DNA from 3 places in the Brachybacterium sp. AOP3-A1-3 genome. Region 3 is predicted to be linked to each of the others. Evidence: predicted binding sites of a transcription regulator. Region 3 holds the regulator's gene; each other region holds the start of a gene.
What was found. Region 3 encodes HrcA, which represses chaperone genes, less so after heat shock. Its sites were predicted from a motif close to TTNGCACTCGNNNNNNNCGAGTGCNAA; they were not measured.

Region 1: a site for HrcA is predicted at 3,251-3,277, ahead of groL (chaperonin GroEL). Genes of this name have one in related genera too.
Region 2: a site for HrcA is predicted at 3,646-3,672, ahead of groES (co-chaperone GroES). Genes of this name have one in related genera too.

The regions. Positions count from the first base shown of each region.
Region 1 is NZ_JBQSXM010000001.1:294,208-300,983, reverse strand. Features, by position in the region: gene ACT3T5_RS01375 (hypothetical protein) at 1-101, shown strand, start outside; gene ACT3T5_RS01370 (hypothetical protein) at 98-529, shown strand; gene ACT3T5_RS01365 (hypothetical protein) at 534-1,205, opposite strand; gene ACT3T5_RS01360 (uracil-DNA glycosylase) at 1,202-1,879, opposite strand; gene ACT3T5_RS01355 (DUF3263 domain-containing protein) at 1,957-2,385, shown strand; gene ACT3T5_RS01350 (LytR C-terminal domain-containing protein) at 2,469-3,059, shown strand; gene groL (chaperonin GroEL) at 3,464-5,110, shown strand; gene ACT3T5_RS01340 (DUF1990 family protein) at 5,297-5,812, opposite strand; partial or broken gene ACT3T5_RS01335 (NAD(P)-dependent oxidoreductase) at 5,940-6,155, shown strand; gene ACT3T5_RS01330 (TRAP transporter substrate-binding protein) at 6,567-6,776, shown strand, end outside.
Region 2 is NZ_JBQSXM010000001.1:181,439-188,214, reverse strand. Features, by position in the region: gene ACT3T5_RS00875 (molybdopterin molybdotransferase MoeA) at 1-53, shown strand, start outside; partial or broken gene moaC (cyclic pyranopterin monophosphate synthase MoaC) at 50-538, shown strand; gene ACT3T5_RS00865 (molybdenum cofactor biosynthesis protein MoaE) at 649-1,782, shown strand; gene ACT3T5_RS00860 (metallophosphoesterase family protein) at 1,831-2,727, shown strand; gene ACT3T5_RS00855 (hypothetical protein) at 2,875-3,045, opposite strand; gene groES (co-chaperone GroES) at 3,831-4,127, shown strand; gene groL (chaperonin GroEL) at 4,144-5,730, shown strand; gene betT (choline BCCT transporter BetT) at 6,236-6,776, shown strand, end outside.
Region 3 is NZ_JBQSXM010000002.1:340,646-347,421, forward strand. Features, by position in the region: gene hemW (radical SAM family heme chaperone HemW) at 1-924, shown strand, start outside; gene ACT3T5_RS04280 (DUF4870 domain-containing protein) at 1,034-1,894, opposite strand; gene ACT3T5_RS04285 (DUF3097 domain-containing protein) at 2,057-2,953, opposite strand; gene hrcA (heat-inducible transcriptional repressor HrcA) at 3,097-4,107, shown strand; gene dnaJ (molecular chaperone DnaJ) at 4,234-5,367, shown strand; gene ACT3T5_RS04300 (16S rRNA (uracil(1498)-N(3))-methyltransferase) at 5,377-6,165, shown strand; gene ACT3T5_RS04305 (ABC transporter ATP-binding protein) at 6,647-6,776, shown strand, end outside.

The DNA of each region.
Region 1 (6,776 bases), on a different contig from region 3:
CCCTGTTGGCCGTCGGTACGGTCAGCTACCTGGTGCTGAGCCGCCGGGCGGAGCCGGCCGCGGCCCCGCCTACGCGACCTATGAGGCGCCGAGCCCGATGACACAGGTCGAGACCGACGACTACAGCTTCTCCTACCCGCAGAGCTGGAAGCCCCAGGCTCCGGGGGAGGACATCTCATCCTTCGAGTACGTGCTCACCACGCTCGATGCGGCGGAGAACTCGAAGATGGCCGTCATGGACTACGTGGTCGAGAACGGCATCGAGGAGGAATGCGCGTCCCAGGCGGAGCGCCTCCGCTATCAGGAGATGCCCGAGGTCGAGGTCGATGGCCGCGTCAGCCTGCATTACCAGAGCATCAGCGAGGATCCGGAATCCGGCGAGACGGTCGTGGAGGACCTCTGGTGCTTGCCGCGGCATCTCCATATCGTCGTCGTCCTGGGTCGCACGAGCGGCCCGGAGGCCGAAGCCGCCGGAATCTCCGAGGCGCAGAAGGTCATCGACAGCTGGAAGTGGACCTCGCCGGAGTGAGCGCTCACCCCTGAGGGTCCGTGGCCTCCGCCTCGGGGCGCCAGGTCCAGTTCTGGAGCACGATCTCGGCGGCCGGGCTCTGGGTGGCCTGCTCATCGGAGGAGTTCTCGGCGAGGACGAGGAGCGAGGTCGTGCCCTCCGCCATGCAGTACATGTCGCCCTGGTGCCACTGCCCGTCGGCGAAGGAGACCCACCGCTGGTGGATCGCGTCCACGCCGTCGACCGTGACGGGGGCCAGGACCTCGGCGGACACCGTCGCCAGGCCCTTCGCCTCCGCGAGGTCGAGCATGAGCGCGCAGAGATCGTCGGGCTCGAGGACATCGTCCGTCTCACGGGCGATGGTGACGCTCTGCTGCGAATCCGGGGACACCAGGGCGGCGAGCAGCCTCGTCGTGGGGATCCGGGGGTCCTCTCCTGCCGTCCATCCCGCCGGGGCGACCGTGCTGATGCCCTCCAGCTCGAGCGGAACGGTCTCCATCTGTTCCTGCGCATCGCGCTGGACGACGAGGTAGGTGACCCCGCCGCCGATCACGAGGACCAGCACGAGGCACAGGACTCCCGCGCAGACCCATGCCGCGATCAGGGGCCGACGGCCCGTGGGCGGTCGACCCACCGGGGCCGAGGTCTGTCCCGATGCCGTCGCGATGTGCGTCGTGTCCCCGGATCCGGCCGTCACTCGGGGATCTGCCAGGTGATCGGGGAAACGCCCTGCGCCTCGAGCAGCTCGTTGACCTGGGAGAACGGGCGAGATCCGAAGAACCCGCGGGACGCGGACAACGGGCTGGGATGCGGGCTCGCGACGTAGGGCACCTCGCCGAGCAGCGGGATCAGGGTCTGTGCATCGCGCCCCCACAGGACCGCCACGAGCGGCCCACCGCGAGCGACCAGAGCCTGGATGGCGGCCTCGGTGACCTGCTCCCAGCCCTGTCGACGGTGCGAGGCAGGAGCCCCCGGGGTGACGGTGAGGACCCGGTTCAGCAGCAGCACGCCCTGGTCCTGCCAGGCGGTGAGGTCGCCGTGCACGGCCCGCGGGATCCCGAGGTCGCTCTCGAGCTCGGTGTAGATGTTCGCGAGGGATCGGGGCAGCGGCCGCACGTCGCGGTGCACGGCGAAGGAGAGCCCGAGGGGATGGCCCGGGGTCGGGTAGGGGTCCTGGCCCACGATGAGCACCCGCACCTCCGACATCGGCCGGGTGAAGGCCCGCAGCACCGCATCGCCCTCGGGGAGGTATCCGCGGCCGGAGTCGACCTCGGCGCGCAGGAACTCGCCCAGCGCATGGATGCGGTCCTCGACGGGGGAGAGGGCGCGGGCCCAGTCGGTGCTGAGGGTCTCGGTGAGCGGGGTCGGCATGTGAGCAGTCTTCCACCGGCCGGGGTGGTGCGGCGAGCCGGGTTCGGGAGAGGCCCGCTGCCGCGTAACCTCGAGCTATGCCGCCAGATACCGCCCCGGATCGCGACCGCGCCGTGCGCGGATCAGGGCGTGACGTGGGACGCGGGATGGAGGAGTCCGGCCCGGGGGAGAGCCCCGCAGGCGGCTCCGAACTCGGAGCCGGCCGCGGTGACGCGCCGGGCGAGGTGAGCGACCAGTCACTTCCGGGCCCGCAGGGCGGATTGGCCGAGCGCGACCGGATGATCCTCGCGCTGGAGTCCCGCACCTTCCGGTACATCGGCGCCAAGGAGCGTGCGATCCGCGAGGAGATCGGGATCTCCAAAGTGGCCTATTACGTGCGTCTGAACTCGCTGCTCGATGATCCGGCGGCCCTCCGGGCGGCGCCGTCCGTGGTCAACCGGCTGCGCGGCCGACGCACCTCCGAGGACGGTTCCGCGCCGACCCGCGACTCCGGTCGCGTCGCCTGAGGAACGGCCTTCGCCGCCCGACGGAGCGGCCGACGGGGCGTGTGCTCCACACCCTCACCGCATGAAGCAGGTTTAATGGGGCCGTGGCTGATTCCCAGTATCCCTTCCCGCCGGACCGATTCGATGACGAGGCCGACTCCGTGTCCTTCCACGGCGCGCATCGCGCCGAGGAGCCGTTCTGGCGCCAGAACCTGCTCTACATCATCATCATCGGAGCCGCGCTCGTGATGCTGATCGTGCTGCTCTTCCTCATCGGAGGCCGAGGTGGCGACGGTGACGAGCGTGCTCAGGATCCGACGACGCCAGCCGCGAGCGAGACCAGCGATGCACCTGCTGAGGAGACCACCGAGGAGGAGCCCGCCGCCGAGGCGGACAAGTCCATCCCGATCCAGGTGGTCAACGCCGGGGGGATCAACGGCCTGGCCGGCCGGTGGCAGTCCACTCTCGAGGACTCGAAGTGGGAGAAGGTGAACGTAGGCACCGCGGATCACGTCCAGCAGGAGGCAGTGGTCTTCTACCGCGACGAGGCGGACGCGGAGACGGCCCAGGCCCTCGCGGACGAGGTCGACGCCGGAGAGGCCCGACAGAGCGACGAGTACGAGGCCCGCATCACCTACGTGGCCGTCTCCGACCCGGACTCCGGCAACGGCGATGGCGGTGGCGACGAGGGCTGATCGCCGCCGCACGCAGAGCAGCTGACGCGCGCCGCCCTCCCCGACGGGGACGGGCGGCGCGCGTTCTGCTGCGCCTGCGTCGTGACTCCGCCGTCGTCCCGATGTCGGCCGCTGCCCGTCGGCCCAGAGCGGAAAGGTGGGATCCGGACCTCTGGAGTTAGCACTCTCCGGCTCCGAGTGCTTATGATGTTCTGGCACTCGATGATCGAGAGTGACAACGCCTCAGGGTGTCGTCGCGCTCGGGAGTCGTGGGCCTGATCGGACAGCAGAACACTGCTGACCGGCCACGAACATTCCGGCCCCGTGAGGGGCTCTGCGCCGTGGGACATGAACACGGTGCGGGGTCTCGTCCGTCGCGGGCACAGGGTCGGGTGGACACCACACCACACGGGAGAGATTCCATAATGGCCAAGCTCATCTCTTATGACGAAGAGGCCCGGCGCGGTCTCGAGCGCGGAATGAACCAGCTCGCCGACGCCGTCAAGGTCACCCTCGGTCCCAAGGGCCGCAACGTCGTGCTCGAGAAGTCCTGGGGCGCGCCCACCATCACCAACGACGGCGTGTCGATCGCCAAGGAGATCGAACTCGACGATCCCTACGAGCGCATCGGTGCCGAGCTCGTCAAGGAGGTCGCCAAGAAGACGGACGACATCGCTGGCGACGGCACCACCACCGCCACCGTCCTCGCCCAGGCCCTCGTCAAGGAAGGCCTGCGCAACGTCGCAGCCGGCGCCAACCCGATCGCGCTCAAGCGCGGCATCGACCAGGCCGTCGCCGCGGTCTCCGAGACCCTGCTCAAGCAGGCCAAGGAGATCGAGACGAAGGACCAGATCGCTCACACCGCGGGCATCTCCGCTGCTGACCCGGCCATCGGCGAGCTCATCGCCGAGGCGCTGGACAAGGTCGGCAAGGAAGGCGTCATCACGGTCGAGGAGTCCAACACCATGGGCCTCGAGCTGGAGCTGACCGAGGGCATGCGGTTCGACAAGGGCTACATCTCGCCCTACTTCGTGACCGACGCCGAGCGCCAGGAGACTGTGCTGGAGGACCCCTACATCCTCCTGCTGTCCTCCAAGGTCTCCTCGGTCAAGGACCTGCTGCCGCTGCTGGAGAAGGTCATCCAGGCCGGCAAGCCCCTCGCGATCATCGCCGAGGACATCGAGGGCGAGGCCCTCGCGGTCCTCGTCGTCAACAAGCTCAAGGGCTCCTTCAAGTCCGTGGCCGTCAAGGCCCCGGGCTTCGGCGACCGCCGCAAGGCGATGCTGGAGGACATGGCCATCCTCACCGGTGGCCAGGTCATCGCCGAGGAGGTCGGCCTCAAGCTGGAGACCGCTGGTCTCGAGCAGCTCGGCCAGGCGCGCAAGATCGTCGTCACCAAGGACGAGACCACCATCGTCGAGGGCACCGGCGACGCCGAGCGCATCGCCGGTCGTGTGTCCCAGATCCGTGCCGAGATCGAGAACTCGGACTCGGACTACGACCGTGAGAAGCTCCAGGAGCGTCTCGCGAAGCTGGCCGGCGGCGTGGCCGTCATCAAGGCCGGCGCGGCGACCGAGGTCGAGCTCAAGGAGCGCAAGCACCGCATCGAGGATGCCGTGCGCAACGCCAAGGCCGCTGTGGACGAGGGCGTCGTCGCCGGTGGCGGCGTCGCGCTGCTGCAGGCCGGCAAGGACACCTTCGACAAGCTCTCGCTCGTCGGCGACGAGGCGACCGGTGCGAACATCGTCAAGGTCGCCATCCAGGCTCCGCTCAAGCAGATCGCGGTCAACGCCGGTCTCGAGGGTGGCGTCGTGGCGGAGAAGGTCATCCACCTTCCCGTCGGCGAGGGCCTGAACGCTGCCACCGGCGAGTACGAGAACCTGCTCGCCGCCGGCATCATCGACCCCGTCAAGGTCACCCGCTCCGCGCTGCAGAACGCGGCGTCCATCGCGGGCCTGTTCCTGACCACCGAGGCCGTCGTGGCCGACAAGCCGGAGCCCAAGGCCCCGGCCGGTGGCGGCGACGACATGGGCGGCATGGGCGGTATGGGCGGTATGGGCGGCATGATGTGATCCAGCCTCACGGCTGATCACCCTCCGCTCGCCTGAGCGTCACGGGCCCCGATCCTCTCCGGAGGGTCGGGGCCCGTTGCTGTCCCCAGGTGCTTCCCGGGGCCTGCCCCAGTGCTGCCCCAGGGAACTCCCGGGAACCGGCGTCGTCAGGGCGCGGACAGAGCCGGGGTCGGGGCCAGGTCTGGGTCAGCGCAATGAGCGCAGGTAGAGCCGTCGGTACCGGCGCTGCAGGACGAGCGCTGCGGGAAACAGGAGACCTCGCCATCCGGGGGCGGCCGCGGTGACTGAACGCAGCGTCAACGTGACGGTGCCTCGCTCATCGCGATGGACGATGAACGCCTCCTCCCCGCGCACCGGGTGGCCCCGACGGGTGGCGTAGGAGAGCGCCACTCGGTTCTGCTCGCCGATCACGTCGAGGACGACCGCCGGTTCACGGACGCGCAACGGCCCCAGCGACGCGATGATCGTCAGCGTCTGCCCCGGAAAGGGGGCCGCTGTGGACGGCGCGAGAGCGAAACCGCTGCGGGTCTTCACGGCCCATTGAAGGACGTCGCGGGAGGCTCGATCCCAGCAGCTCTGTCCGGTACCGATGACCTTCGACGCGGTGAAGGCACTGCCCCAGGTCGGATGGGGTGACCATGCGATCTGGCCCGCCGCGGTGATCCCGGGGTCCGGGCAGGTGAGGTCCTCGGGGAGGTTCATGTCCAGGAGCGTAGCGGTCGGTCCGCGCGGTGCCGAGAAGGATCCTGCGTGCTGAGGGCGGCGTGGGTCCCATGCGGCAGGGCACGGACACGGCCGATGCGACAAGGCGTTCGCCGCGGACGCGTCCTCTCTGCACACGCTGCTCAGGCTGCGGACGCACCACCTCACCAGCGCCGACCAGCTCGCGCTGATGAAGCGCGAGGCGATCCTCGTCAACACCGGCTGGGGCGAGGAGGCGCGAGGTCGTCGACACCGGCGACCCGGCGGTGGCAGCCGTCTGCCTGGTCAGCGACGTGGGATGCCTCGTGCCCGATCGCACCTGGCAACTCTCGGCAAGCGATGAGACCGATTTCCCGAGCACTGACAACCTGGTCGAGGTCGACCACGCGATGCGACCGGGCGCTGCCGCCCTCGGGCGGGGCAGCCCAGGACGACGGGCCTCCCAGGGCCCGAATCCCCTGTATCGCGCCTGGTCTCGGCCCCCGGGATCTGCGGGGGACGACGCGAGCCCGGCTCCGCCGCCGAGGCAGATCGCGCACGCGGTACCGCTCCACCGCGTGACGCCGGACCAGGAGCGTCCCATTCGAGGAGGAATGCAGTGCGAACACCTTTGCCCCGCCGTCGAGGAGCCGACCGCTCCGTCGCCGGCCACGGTGCGACGAGGGGGGTGGGCCGACGAGGATTCCTCAGGGCCCTTCCCGTCGCTGGCGCGGGCGCCGCCCTCTTGGGCGGCTGCGCCACCCAGGAAGGCGCCGTGACCGACGTGGACCGGGTCCTGTCCATCTCGCTCGGACAAGCGGAATCGCACCCCAGCTATGACTCGCTGATCTCCTTCGGCGAGCGCATCGCCCAGGCCACCGACGGCCGCTACGGCGCCCGCGTCTACGCCAACAACTCGCTGGGCGATCAGCAGGAGACGGTCCAGCTGGTCTCCGACGGCGCGATCGACATGGCCGTCATCTCC
Region 2 (6,776 bases), on a different contig from region 3:
TGCGCGACGGCGACACCCTGGAGACCCTGCTGATCCCTGGAGGAGAGTCATGAGCGACGCTGCCAGCATCCCCGTCGGCCTGTCCCACGTGCGGGCCGATGGCTCCGCCCACATGGTCGACGTGACCGACAAGGCCGTCACCTCCCGTGAGGCGACGGCGCGGGGCGTGCTGCGCACCCGCGCCGATGTCGTCGACCGCATCGCCCGCGGCGACCTGCCCAAGGGGGAGGCCCTCGCGACCGCCCGCATCGCCGGGATCATGGGCGCCAAGCGCACCAGCGATCTTGTGCCGATGTGCCATCCGCTGCCGCTGAGCGGGGTCGAGCTCGACCTCGCACCGCAGGGGGACCGGGTGGAGATCACGGCGCGCGTGCGCACCCGGGGCGTCACCGGCGTCGAGATGGAGGCCCTCACCGCGGTCACCGTCGCCGCGCTGACCCTGTTCGACATGATCAAGGCCGTGGATCACCTGGCCGTGATCGAGGGCGTGCAGGTGCTCGCGAAGTCCGGGGGCAAGAGCGGGGACTGGACCCGTGAGAGCGAGACCGCCGGTTCGACGCGCATCGCAGCGGACGCGGAGCCCGCAGCGCAGCAGTCGACAGCACAGGAGTCGACACCACAGGAGTCGACAGCACAGGAGCCCACAGCATGAGGACGATCCCGGCACAGCGCGATGACTCCGACTGCGCGGCGACCGACGACCCGTCGGCCCCTCCCTCCCTGCGTGGCACGGCCCGCGTGCTCATCGCCTCGACGCGCGCGGCCGACGGCACCTACGAGGACCGCACCGGTCCGCTGCTCGTGAAGTGGCTGCGCGGGCGCGGCCTGGACGAGGTCGACAAGCGCGTGGTCGCCGACGGACCCGACGTGGGCGCGGCGCTGCGCGAGGCGATCGAGGCGGGGATCGACATCGTCATCACCTCCGGCGGGACCGGCGTCAGCCCTACTGATGTCACCCCCGAGCAGACCGCCCCGGTGCTGACCCGCGAGATGCCCGGCGTGCTCGAGGCCGTGCGCCGACGGGGCGCCGAGAAGACCGCCACCTCGCTGCTCAGCCGCGGCCTGGCCGGGATGGCCGGGGACAGCTTCGTGGTGAACCTGCCCGGGTCCCGCGGCGGGGTGAAGGACGGGATCGTCGTGCTGGATCCGATCCTCGACCACCTCCTGGACCAGCGCGACGGGGGCGGGCATCCGGAGCAGGAACAGGCTGGGCACGGGCACGGGCACCAGCAGGAGAAGCTGGCTGCCCAGGGGCCTGCGTCCGCGCAGACCGCCGATCCCCGCCGCGGCGCGACGCCCTTCGGGGGGCCGCTCGAGGAGCTGCGGATCCCCGGGGGCCCCGAGATGGGACCGGCGCACGAGCGCGTCATGGTCGCCTCCGTGGGCGAGGACGCGATCTCCGTGGCCGCCCTGATCGAGACGGTGGACGACTCCCGCTGCGGCGCCGTCGTCACCTTCGACGGCGTGGTGCGCGACCACGACGGCGGCCGTGGGGTCGAGCGCCTGGAGTACACGGCGCACCCCGGCGCGGCCGACGTGATGGCCGAGGTGGCGCGCGAGATCGCCGAGCGCTACCCGGACACGCTGGTCGCCGTCGCGCACCGCTACGGACCGCTGGAGATCGGCGAGAGCGCCCTGGCGTGCGCCGTCGCGGCCCCGCACCGCAAGCAGGCCTTCGCGGCCTGCGACGACCTGGTGGACACCGTCAAGCAGCGTCTGCCGATCTGGAAGCACCAGCATTTCGCGGACGGCGAGGACGAATGGGTGGGAGCGCTGGGCTGATCGGGTGCTGGACACCCTCCCGTCACCTGCGATGGCTACGGTGAGCTCATGCGCATCCTCCACCTCAGCGACACCCACCTCTACGGCGATCCCACCGCCCGCCACTACGACCGCATCGACACCACGGCGGCCCTGCGCGGGCTGCTCGCCCGCTTCGACGCGGTCACGGGCCTCGATGCGATCGTCCACACCGGCGACGCCTCCGAGGACGGCACGGCGGAGAGCTACCGCCTGCTCCACGAGATCCTCGAACCCTTCGCGGCGCACAAGGGGGCGGCGCTCGCCGTGGTGATGGGCAACCACGATGTCTCCGCGACCTACGGGGAGACCATCGCGCTCGGTGACCGGGGCACCTCCGTGCAGGACAGGGTGGTCTCCGTGCCCGGCGGCGGCAGGATCGTGGTGCTCGACTCCAGCGTCCCCGGGGCGGGCTACGGGCACCTCGAGCCCGAGCAGCTGGCCTGGCTCGGGGAGGTGCTCGGGGAGCCGGCCGGTGGGGATCAGTCGAACGGCGGGACCGTGCTCGCGATCCATCATCCGCCGCTGGTCGGGGCGACGAAGCTGCTGCGCGGGCTAGACCTCGACGGGCTCGACGAGCTCGCCGAGGTGCTCAGGGGGTCGGACGTCCAGGTCGTGCTGTCCGGGCATTACCACCACGAGATGAGCGGCGCCATCGCCGGGATCCCCGTGCATGTGGTCCCGGGCATCACCAACGTGGTGGACCCCGTGACAGCGGGCGACCACGAGCAGTCCCGGGCCCAGTCCGGGGCGAGCCTCGTCGAAATCGGTGAGACTGGTGAGATCGGCCAGCTCGGCCAGGGAGCGCCCCGGGTGGTCACCTCCGTGTTCCCCAATCTCGGGGACGACCTGGGTGATCCAGAGACCCCCGTCTATGACTTCGGGCCGGAGCAGGTCGCCGCGATCGTCGAGGCCGCCGGGCGCTGAGACCGGGAGCTGGCGCCGGGAGTCGGCGCCAGAAGTTGGCACCCCAAGCTGGCGGCTCAGGCCGGCACCTGTCAGCGCTGCCGTCAGGGAACGAAGAAGCCCCTGCGGATCATCTCCGCAAGGGCTTCATGAGGACGTGCCGACGGCTCAGTAGCCGAAGCCGTAGGGACGCACGCCCTGGGTGCTGAGGGGAGTCGTGACGGTCGGGGTGACTCCGGCGTCGCTGCGGCGGCCGGTTCCGGACTCGACGATGTCCTGCGCGACGCGGGAATCGGAGCGGCGGCGGAGCGCGGCGGTGAGGGTGCGGAAGATAGCCATGAAGGAGGGCTCCTGTGGTTCGGAGGGGGAGAGGACCACGCCCTGGATCGCAGGTGCTGCAGTCGGTTCGATGACTCCATATCTATCACCGCCCGGACGCCCGGTCACGCCTTCGGTCGAGACTCATTGCCAGAGTCACAATAAAGGTGTGACCTGGTGCGCATCACGAGAATGTGGACGACTTGTGACGGTCCGTGCGGGTGGCTGGAGAGCTCACTGGAGGGCTCGAGGCGATCGGGATCCGGACCGGGTCGGGATCGGAAACCCGCGCGGTGTTCGCGTCGGGCGTACTGGCGGATCACGGCCTCCCGGCGGAGGTTCCCGGCACCCTCCTCGGCCACCCCTGGGCACCCCTGCCACCCCCCTCGATCGTCCGACCGGTTCGTCGGAGGAGGGCCGGGACGCACGGCCGCGGCCCCGGGACATCGTCCGGGCCAGCGGTTATCCCCGCGGCAACCGTGGGAGCGGTCGGACTGCGGCGGATACGAGAGCACCTGAGAGGGCGGTCGCTGGACGCGATCAGTGCCTGTCCGCCGGGCCCCCACGGCCTGTCCATCAGGTCCTCGCGAGCCGGTCGGACCGCGTGGACACGCCCCGGATCTAGCACTCGTCTTGCATGAGTGCCAACGCGGTCCTAAAGTGGGACCCGTTGGCAGTCGACGGCCGAGAGTGCCAGAAGCTGCCGCAGAGGGATCCTCCTCGGTCGGCACCGCGACGACGATCGGGACCGGGATCCCTGAACCCCAGAACTCACAGAGTCATCTCTTCATGAAGGAGTGAGCCGCATGTCGGTCTCCATCAAGCCCCTCGAGGATCGCGTCGTCGTCAAGCCGCTCGAAGCCGAGCAGACCACGGCCTCAGGTCTGGTCATCCCGGACACCGCGAAGGAGAAGCCCCAGGAGGGCGAGGTCGTCGCCGTCGGCGCCGGTCGTTTCGACGACAAGGGTCAGCGCGTGCCCATGGACGTCAAGGTCGGCGACAAGGTCGTCTTCTCCAAGTACGGCGGCACCGAGCTGAAGTACGGCACCGACGAGTTCCTCGTCCTCGGCGCTCGCGACATCCTCGCAATCATCGAAAACTGAGCGGACTGAATCTTTAATGGCTAAAGAGATCATCTACAACGAGGACGCACGACGCGCCCTCGAGCGTGGCGTGGACAAGCTCGCCAACACCGTCAAGGTGACGCTCGGCCCCAAGGGCCGCAACGTCGTCCTCGACAAGAAGTGGGGCGCTCCCACCATCACGAACGACGGCGTGACCATCGCCCGTGAGATCGAGCTCGAGGATCCCTACGAGAACCTCGGCGCTCAGCTCACCAAGGAGGTCGCGACCAAGACCAACGACGTGGCCGGCGACGGAACCACCACCGCCACCGTCCTCGCCCAGGCCATCGTGCACGAGGGCCTGCGCAACGTCACCTCGGGCGCCGCTCCGTCGGCCCTGAAGCGCGGCATCGAGAAGGCCGTGGACGCGCTCTCCGAGAAGCTCGGCGAGATCGCCACCCCGGTCGATGGCAAGGAGCAGATCGCGTCCGTCGCGTCCGTCTCCAGCCAGGACGCCGAGATCGGCCAGCTGCTGGCCGAGGCGTTCGACAAGGTCGGCAAGGACGGCGTCATCACGGTGGAGGAGTCCTCCACCACCGCGATGGAGCTGGACTTCACCGAGGGCATGCAGTTCGACAAGGGCTACATCTCCCCGCACTTCGTCACCGACGGAGAGCGCCAGGAGGTCGTCCTCGAGGACGCCCTCGTGCTGCTGCACCAGGGCAAGATCTCGGCCGTGGCCGACATCCTGCCGCTGCTGGAGAAGGTCGTCGAGGGCGGCAAGCCGCTCTTCGTCATCGCGGAGGACGTCGACGGCGAGGCTCTGTCCACGCTGGTCGTCAACAAGATCCGCGGCACCTTCAAGGGTGCGGCTGTCAAGGCTCCCGCGTTCGGCGATCGTCGCAAGGCGATGCTGCAGGACATCGCGGTGCTCACCGGTGCACAGGTCGTCACCTCGGATCTCGGTCTGGACCTCAAGACCGTCGACACCGACGTTCTCGGCCAGGCTGGCCGCGTCGTCATCACCAAGGACTCCACCACCATCGTGGGCGGCGCCGGCGATGACGAGGCAGTGTCCGACCGTGTCGCGCAGATCCGCGGCGAGATCGAGAACACCGACTCCGACTGGGACCGCGAGAAGCTCCAGGAGCGCCTCGCGAAGCTGGCCGGCGGCGTGTCCGTGATCAAGGTCGGGGCTCACACCGAGGTGGAGCTCAAGGAGAAGAAGATGCGCATCGAGGACGCGGTCTCCGCGACCCGCGCTGCCATCGAAGAGGGCATCGTGGCCGGTGGCGGCAGCGCCCTCGTCCAGGCCTCCTCCGTGCTCGAGGACAGCCTCGGCCTCGAGGGTGACGAGGCAGTCGGCGTCCGCGCCGTGGCCCGCGCCGTCGTCGAGCCGCTGCGCTGGATCTCCGAGAACGCGGGCCTCGAGGGCTACGTCGTCGTCGAGAAGGTCAAGGAGGCTCAGGTCGGACACGGCCTGAACGCCGCGACCGGCGAGTACGTCGACCTCGTCGCCGCAGGTATCATCGATCCGGTGAAGGTGACCCGCAGTGCCCTGCGCAACGCGGCCTCCATCGCCGGTCTGGTCCTCACGACCGAGACCCTCGTGATCGAGAAGCAGGAGGACGAGGAGGCGTGATCACGCCTCGAGCCGACCGCTAGGTCGCTCGCGTCCGTCCGACGGGCGGGCAGCACGGGGAGACCCGGGCTGCCCGCCCGTCGGCATTCCCGGGGGCCTTTCCTCGGGGCCTCGGGGCCCCTCGGGGTCCCTCGGACCTTCGGAGTCCTTCAGAGTCCTTCAGAGTCCTCCAAGAAATCTGCGCGAGGTGGCGGCACCTCCATGGCAACATCTCCGTGGCAACACGGCAAAGATGCTTGAACCTGCAGGTCACACAATGGTGACCTTTCTCAGGTGGTGCCATGCTGGCGTTGCACGAATTATCAACTTACGGTCGGAGGAAGGGTACCGGTGGGACGACGACGTCCCGCACGCCGCCCGAGATCCACTGCGGAGCCCTGAGGGGCCCGAGGTCGAGCGCGCTCAACCGGTATCCACCGAGAGCCGACGACCGAAGCGGAGGAACTGCGTGACGCCATCCCTGACCCCACCCTCGTCCGAGGATCCCGCGCCCGGGAGCAGCCCGATGCCACGTGGCGGCGAGCGGGAGGCCGCGCAGGTCGCCCGCGGGAAGCTCGGTGCGCAGTCCACGCGGCGCGAGGAACGGGAGCAGCGGGAGTCGCGGCGCGCACCGGTGAGGACCGACGATCTCCAGAAGGGATCCGCCGAGATCTCGGGTGCCAAGGGTCCCCGGGTCAACTGGGTGGTGTTCCTGAGCTCCGCGGCGATCATCCTCGCCTTCTCGTTGTGGGCGATCCTCGCGCCGGCGGCGGCCGAGAGCACTCTGCTGGAGATCGTCACCTGGATCGCCGCGAACGTCGGCTGGTTCTATGTCGTCACGGTCAGCCTCGTGATCCTCTTCGTGCTGTGGGTGGCGTTCTCGTCCGAGGGCAAGGTGCGGCTCGGGCCCGACCACGCCCGCCCGGAGTACAAGCTCTTCACCTGGGTCGCGATGCTGTTCGCGGCGGGCGTCGGCATCGACATGCTCTTCTACTCGGTCACCGGGCCGATCTCCCACTACCTCACCCCACCGGATGCGGCCCCGGAATCCGCCGCCGCCCTGCAGG
Region 3 (6,776 bases):
CTGCTGCCCGCCGATGATCTCGTCGCGATGCTCAGCCACCTGCGCACGCTCATCCCGCTCGCGGACGACGCCGAGGTCACCACCGAGGCGAATCCGGATTCGGTCTCCCGTGCCTCGCTGTCCCGGTTGGCCGACGGCGGCATCACCCGGGTCTCCTTCGGCATGCAGTCCGCCGTGCCCTCGGTGCTGCGCACCCTGGATCGCACCCACGATCCCGAGCGGGTCCCCCAGGCCGTGGCCTGGGCCCGCGAGGCGGGACTGTCGGTCAGCCTGGATCTCATCTACGGCACGCCGGGGGAGACGCTCGCCGATGTCGAGACCTCCGTGAAGGCCGCGCTGGCCTGCGGCGTGGACCACATGTCCGCGTACTCGCTGATCATCGAGGGCAACACCGCGATGGCGCGTCAGCTGCGGCGCGGAGAGCTCGAAGCGCCGGATCCGGACGATATGGCCGACAAGTACGAGCTGGTCGACGACCTCGCGTCGGCCGACGGGCTCTCCTGGTACGAGGTCTCCAACTGGGCCCGCACCGAGGAGCAGCGGTCCCGCCACAACCTCGCCTACTGGCGCGGCCGGGACTGGTGGGGGATCGGCCCCGGCGCGCATCGCCATCGCGACGGGCTGCGCGCCTGGAACCTGAAGCATCCCAGCCGCTATGCGGCGGCGATGACCGACGGCTCCCTCCCGGTCGCGGATTCCGAAGTCCTCTCCGACGAGGACCGTCTGCTCGAGCGGATCATGCTCGAGCTGCGGATCGTGGACGGCCTGTCCGTGGACGAGGTCCCCGAGGAGACCCGTCCCCAGCTGGCAGTGCACCGCGACCGCGGCCACCTCGACGCCGACGCCCTCGCCGCCGGCCGCGCCGTGCTCACCCGCCAGGGTCGCCTGCTGGCCGACGCCGTCATCCGGGACCTCGTGCCCTGAGCCGTCCCTGGCGAGCTGACCGAGCTCCGGACGCGGACGAGGGCCCGACGATCGATGGATCGTCGGGCCCTCGTCGGTGCTTCGGGTGCAGGTCAGACCGGCCGGCTGGTCACTTCACCAGGCGGAGGTTGAACGGGTAGCTCCACCACTGACCCTGGTTCGCCTTGACGGCGCCGAGGATCGAGAAGATCAACTGGACCAGTGCCGGAACGGGCACGAGGGCCAGCAGAGGCGAACCGATCCCGAGAGTGACGATCGCGAAGATGCCCAGCACGATGCTGAGCACGACCTGCGCGATCAGCACGGTGATCGCCCCGTTGAGGGCCTCCGCCGCATGGAAGCGGACGAAGCGGCTGCGGTCCTTGTAGACCAGGAAGATGATCAGCGGCCCGACCCAGCCGAGGAAGCCCCAGCTGACCACGTGGCCGAGCGTGACGGCGAGCTGGGAGAACATCGCCCACATGCGGGTGTCGGAGTCGTTGAGGCCCGGGCCCGAGAGCTGCCCCTCGTAGACGCCCTTCGTGCCGGGCGGCGGCACATCGGTGCTCTGCGGGCCGGCCTGCGGGGCCTGCTGCTGACCGTACGCACCCTGCTGAGCGTATCCACCGTGCTGGCCCGGGCCGGCCCCGGCGGCTGACGTGGCGTAGGGATCCTGGGCGCTGCCGCCGTCGGCGGACGGGGCGGGCGCGCCGTAGGGCGAGGCGGCGGAGGGCTCCGCAGCGGACCACTGCGGTCCTGCTGAGCCGGGGCCGTACGGACCCGGAGCGGCCGAGGCCGCCGAGCCGGCAGAGGGGGCGGACGCACCTGCGGGCTGGGCGCTCGCGGCAAAGGGGTCGTGCGGGTGCAGGGCCGGGTCGGAGGTGGGGCTCGCCTGGTCCTCGGAGTACGGGGCGGAGGCGGCCGGCTGCTCGGGAACGTCGGCGCTGGGCTCGTTGCCGAACGGATCGTGCGGGTGCGGAGTCTGGCTCATGATTCCTTCTTCGACGGGGCCGGCCTCGGGGGTCGACCGCTGGCTGATGCAGACAGCCTAACGAGCCGATCACGAGGGATCACGGGAGTGGACCACCGGATCACCTGGGGGTTTTCCCCCGGGTGCGGTGCGTCGGATCGGTGCAGACCGGGTCTGGCAGGATCAGGCAGGGTCCACGGTCACGAAGTCGATGAGCTCCTCGATCCGGCCGGACAGCGACGGTTCGACGTCGGCATAGGAGCGCACCGTGGACAGGATCCGCTTCCAGCCCAGCCCGATGTCGGACTTGTCCGCATGAGGCCAGCCGAGCGCGGCGAGCGAGCCGACCTTGATGTCGGTCCCCTTGGGGATGTGCGGCCATTCCCGCAGCCCCACGCGCGCGGGGCGCACTGCCTGCCAGACATCGACATAGGGGTGGCCGAGCACCGCGACATTGCCTCGAGCGCCGCCCAGCTTCATGACCTCGGCGGCGATGCGGGACTCCTTAGAGCCCGGGACCAGGTGGTCCACGAGGATCCCGAGTCGACGCCCGGCCGACGGGCCGAACTCCTGGACCCGCTCGACGAGGTTGTCCGCACCCTCCAGCTGCTCGACGACGATGCCCTCGATGCGCAGGTCATGGCCCCAGACCTTCTGGATGAGCTCTGCGTCATGGGTGCCCTCGACCCAGATCCGTGAGGCGCGGGCGGTGCGTGCGGTGGCGCCTTCGACGTACACCGATCCGCTCGCGGAGCGCTTGCGCACCGGCGCCTGCGCACGGGGCGCGGCGCGGGTGAGGACGACGGGCTCGCCGTCGATCATGAAACCGGGTCCGAGGGGGAAGGTGCGTCGGGCCCTCCGGCCGTCCTCGAGCTCGACGATCATCTCGCCGGCGATCTTCTCGACCCGGGTGATGGCGCCGGTGAACCCGGTCGAGGCCTCCTCGACGACGAGATCGCGCTGCGCGGGGACCTCGCGGGCCACCGGGCGGCGACGGTGATGGGCAGGGGGACCGGAGGACAGCACGTCGTGGCCGTACCGGTCGGGGAAGTGATCGGATGCTGCAGGCACGCGCGACACCTTACCCTCGTGGCGAACACCTCTCCGCGAGCATCGCCGGGGACGCGTACGATTGGCACTCGGCGCGGGCAAGTGCCAGCGGTCCCGGTGGCTGCGGTCAGCCCCGTCGGACGAGACCCGAATCATCGACGGAACGCAGGGAGGTGAGGGACACGGACGCCCGGAAGCTGCAGATCCTCGGCGCGATCGTCGAGGACTACGTCTCCACCCATGAGCCCGTCGGCTCCAAGTCGCTGCTGGACCGCCATGAGCTCGGCGTCTCCGCGGCGACGGTGCGCAACGACATGTCCTCGCTCGAGGAGGAGGGGCTGATCCATCAGCCCCACACCTCGGCCGGCCGGATCCCGACCGACAAGGGGTATCGCGCCTTCGTGGACCATGTCGCGACCGTCAAGCCGCTGTCGGCCCCCGAGCGCCGGGCCATCCGGACGCTGCTGGAGGACGCCGGCGACGTCGAGGAGCTGCTGGGCCGGACCGTGCGTCTGATGGCGCAGCTGACCCAGCAGGTCGCCATGGTGCAGTACCCGGCGCGGCGCCAGGCCCGCATCCGTCACGTCGAGCTGGTCAAGGTCGCCGACTCCCTGCTCCTGGTCGTGCTCATCACCGAATCCGGCCGGGTCGACCAGCGCACGGTCCCGGTGCTCTCACCCCGACCCACCGAGTTCTACGCCGAGCTGCGCGATCAGCTCAACCGGGCCGTCTCCGGGCGTGAGGTCACCGACCTGCAGCGCCCGCTGACGGATCTCTGCGAGACCCTGCCGCTCGTCGACCGGGCGGCTGCCACCGAGGTGGCGGAGGCGCTCGCAGCCCTGGCCGCGACCCGCGCGGAGGACCGGATCATGCTGGCCGGAACCTCCAACATCGCCCGTTCGGCCCAGGACTTCGCCCGGGACGTGGAGCCGTTGCTCGACGTCCTGGAGGAGCAGCTGGTGCTGATGCGTCTGTTCACCGAGATGCATGCCTCACCCGGTGCGGTCGAGGTGCGCATCGGATCGGAGCTGCGCGATCAGGCGCTGCACCAGGCGGCGCTCGTGGGCGCCGGCTACGGGGCAGGATCGCACCTCGCGATCCTCGGGCCCAGCCGCATGGACTACGTCGCCGGCATCTCGACCGTGCAGGCCATCGCCCGGTACGTGTCGCGCTATCTCGAATGACCCGGTGGCGCGCACGCATGGCGCCCCGGCTCCCCGCAGGACCCCACAGCATCCATCACTGACCGTGCCCGTCCGCCGCCTGCCGCGGCCCCGGGCGCCCCGACTCCCCGGTAAGGATCCTTCACCGTGAACGACGACTACTACGAGCTCCTCGGCGTCTCCCGCGACGCCTCGACCGAGGAGATCAAGAAGGCGTACCGGAAGCTCGCCCGGACCCTCCACCCGGACGTCAACCCCGACCCCGAGGCCTCCGAGCGCTTCAAGAAGGTCTCCCAGGCCTACGAGACCCTGTCCAACGCGGACAAGCGCCGCCAGTACGACATGGGCGGCGGCCCCGGCATGGGCGGTGGCGGCGGATTCGGCGGCTTCGGAGGCGGAGCCGGATTCGACGTCAACGACATCTTCGACATGTTCGCCGGGGCGACCGGCATGCGGGGTCGCAACCAGGGCCCCGTGCCCCGCCAGCGCCGTGGCGGAGATGTGCTGCGCCGGGTGAAGATCGACCTGCGCGACGTGGTCTTCGGCACCGAGAAGGAGGTCTCCTTCCGCACCGCGGTGCTCTGCGAGCACTGCCACGGTGCCTGCGCCGAGCCCGGCACCAGCCCCACCCGATGCACGGCCTGCAACGGCAGCGGCCACGTCCAGCGCGTCGCCCAGTCACTCCTGGGCCAGATGGTGACCATGGCGCCATGCCCCACCTGCGAGGGCCACGGCGACGTCATCGAGACCCCCTGCACCGGCTGCTCCGGCCACGGCCGCACACCGTCCGAACGCTCCGTCACCGTGCGCATCCCCTCCGGCGTCGAGAACGGCACCCGGATCCAGCTGCGCGGCGAGGGCGAGACCGGTGAGGCCGGCGGCCCCTCCGGTGACCTCTTCGTGGAGCTCGCCGTCGCCGAGCACGAGATGTTCGTGCGTGACGGGGAGGACCTGGTGATCACCATGGCCGTGCCGATGACCTCGGCGGCGCTCGGCGCGACCATCCCGCTGGAGACCTTCGACGGCACCCAGGAGATCGATGTGAAGCCCGGCGCTCAGCCCGGGGACGAGATCACCCTCAAGGGCCTCGGCGTCACCCCGCTGCGCCGCGAGCGCCGCGGCGACGTGCGCGTCGTGCTCGATGTCGCCGTGCCCACGACGCTCAGCGACGAGGAGCGTGAGCTGCTCCAGCAGTTCGCGGACCTGCGCGGCGACGAGACCACACGGCGCAAGGGCCACGGTCCCTTCGCCAAGCTCCGCGACCGCCTGCGCGACCTCTGAGGCGCTGATATGCCCACCACCCCGCCCGGGTTCCTGATCCTCGACGCCGCTCTCGAGACGGCGCGCGAGGGCGACACGCTGACCCTGGGTGGGGACGAGGGCAAGCACGCCGCCAAGGTGGCCCGGATCGGGGTGGGGGAGCAGATCCTGCTCACCGACGGTCCGGGTCGCCAGGTGCTCGCCGAGGTGACCGTGGCCCGCAAGGAGGCCCTCGACCTGCGTCTGCTCGAGGAGCCGTCGCCTGCTGTCCAGCGCCTGCCGAGGCTGGCGCTCGTGCAGGCGCTCGCGACGGGCGGTCGCGACGAGCAGGCCGTCGAATCCGCCACCGAGCTCGGGGTGGACCGGGTGGTGCCGTGGATCGCCCGGCGTTCCGTCTCGGTGTGGCGGGGCGACAAGCTCGTCAAGGGGCGTGCCCGCTGGACCGGCACGGTACGGGCCGCTGTGAAGCAGTGCCGTCGGCCCGGGATCCCCGCGGTCGACGCCCCTGTCACGACCCGCGAGCTCGTCGCCGATCTGCGTGAGCGCTCCGCCGCCGGCACCCTCGTGCTGGTCCTCCACGAGCAGGAGTCCGTGGGTCTCATGGAGCTCACCGACGAGCTGCGGGCCGCGAGCGAGCACGGGGTCGAGGAGATCGTCGTGATCGTGGGCCCCGAAGGCGGCATCGCCCCCGAGGAGCTCGACGCGCTGCGCGAGGCCGGAGCCCGTTCGGTGCTGCTGGGCCCTGAGGTGCTGCGCTCCTCGACCGCCGGGCCCGCCGCTCTCGCGGTGCTCAGCGGCCTCCTCGGCCGCTGGGGCTGACCAAACCCCCGCAGCGCCTGTCGCCGAAGTCGCCGCCGGAGCCACCGCAGCGCCTGTCGCCGAAGTCGCCGTCGACGCGGCCGCCGCCACCGCCGAGGCACCGACGCAGAGGCACCCACCGTCGGAGACATGCCGCTGACCGTCGGCGACACGCTGCTCACCGTTACCGAGACCCTCGATTCGTGTCCGGAGCGGCACGTTCCTGAGGAGTCGGCGACGTGCATGGCCGTGTCGCGGTGGGGTGCGACATCGCGGTGGGTGGCGACGTCGAGATAGGGGGCAACATCGAGGTGGGGCGCGACATCGCGGTGGGTTGCGATGTCGAGGTAGGGCGCGACAGTGCGATGGATTGCGGAGTCGCGGTGTGTGACCGGCATGTGCCCTGTGACGTGCGCCACCGGTGTGTAGGGTGGTTCCCCATGTGCCCTCTCGAACCGCTCCGTGCCCGATCCTCGGCAGCGAACGCGACGGACTCACGACGATGATCCCCGCCGAGAACCTGGTCAAGGAGTTCAGCAGGCCTCGCCGGGTCGAGGGCCGGTGGGCCGGTCTGCGGTCCTTCGTCAGCACCGAGAAGATCACCACGCGGGCGGTCGACGACATCTCGCTGC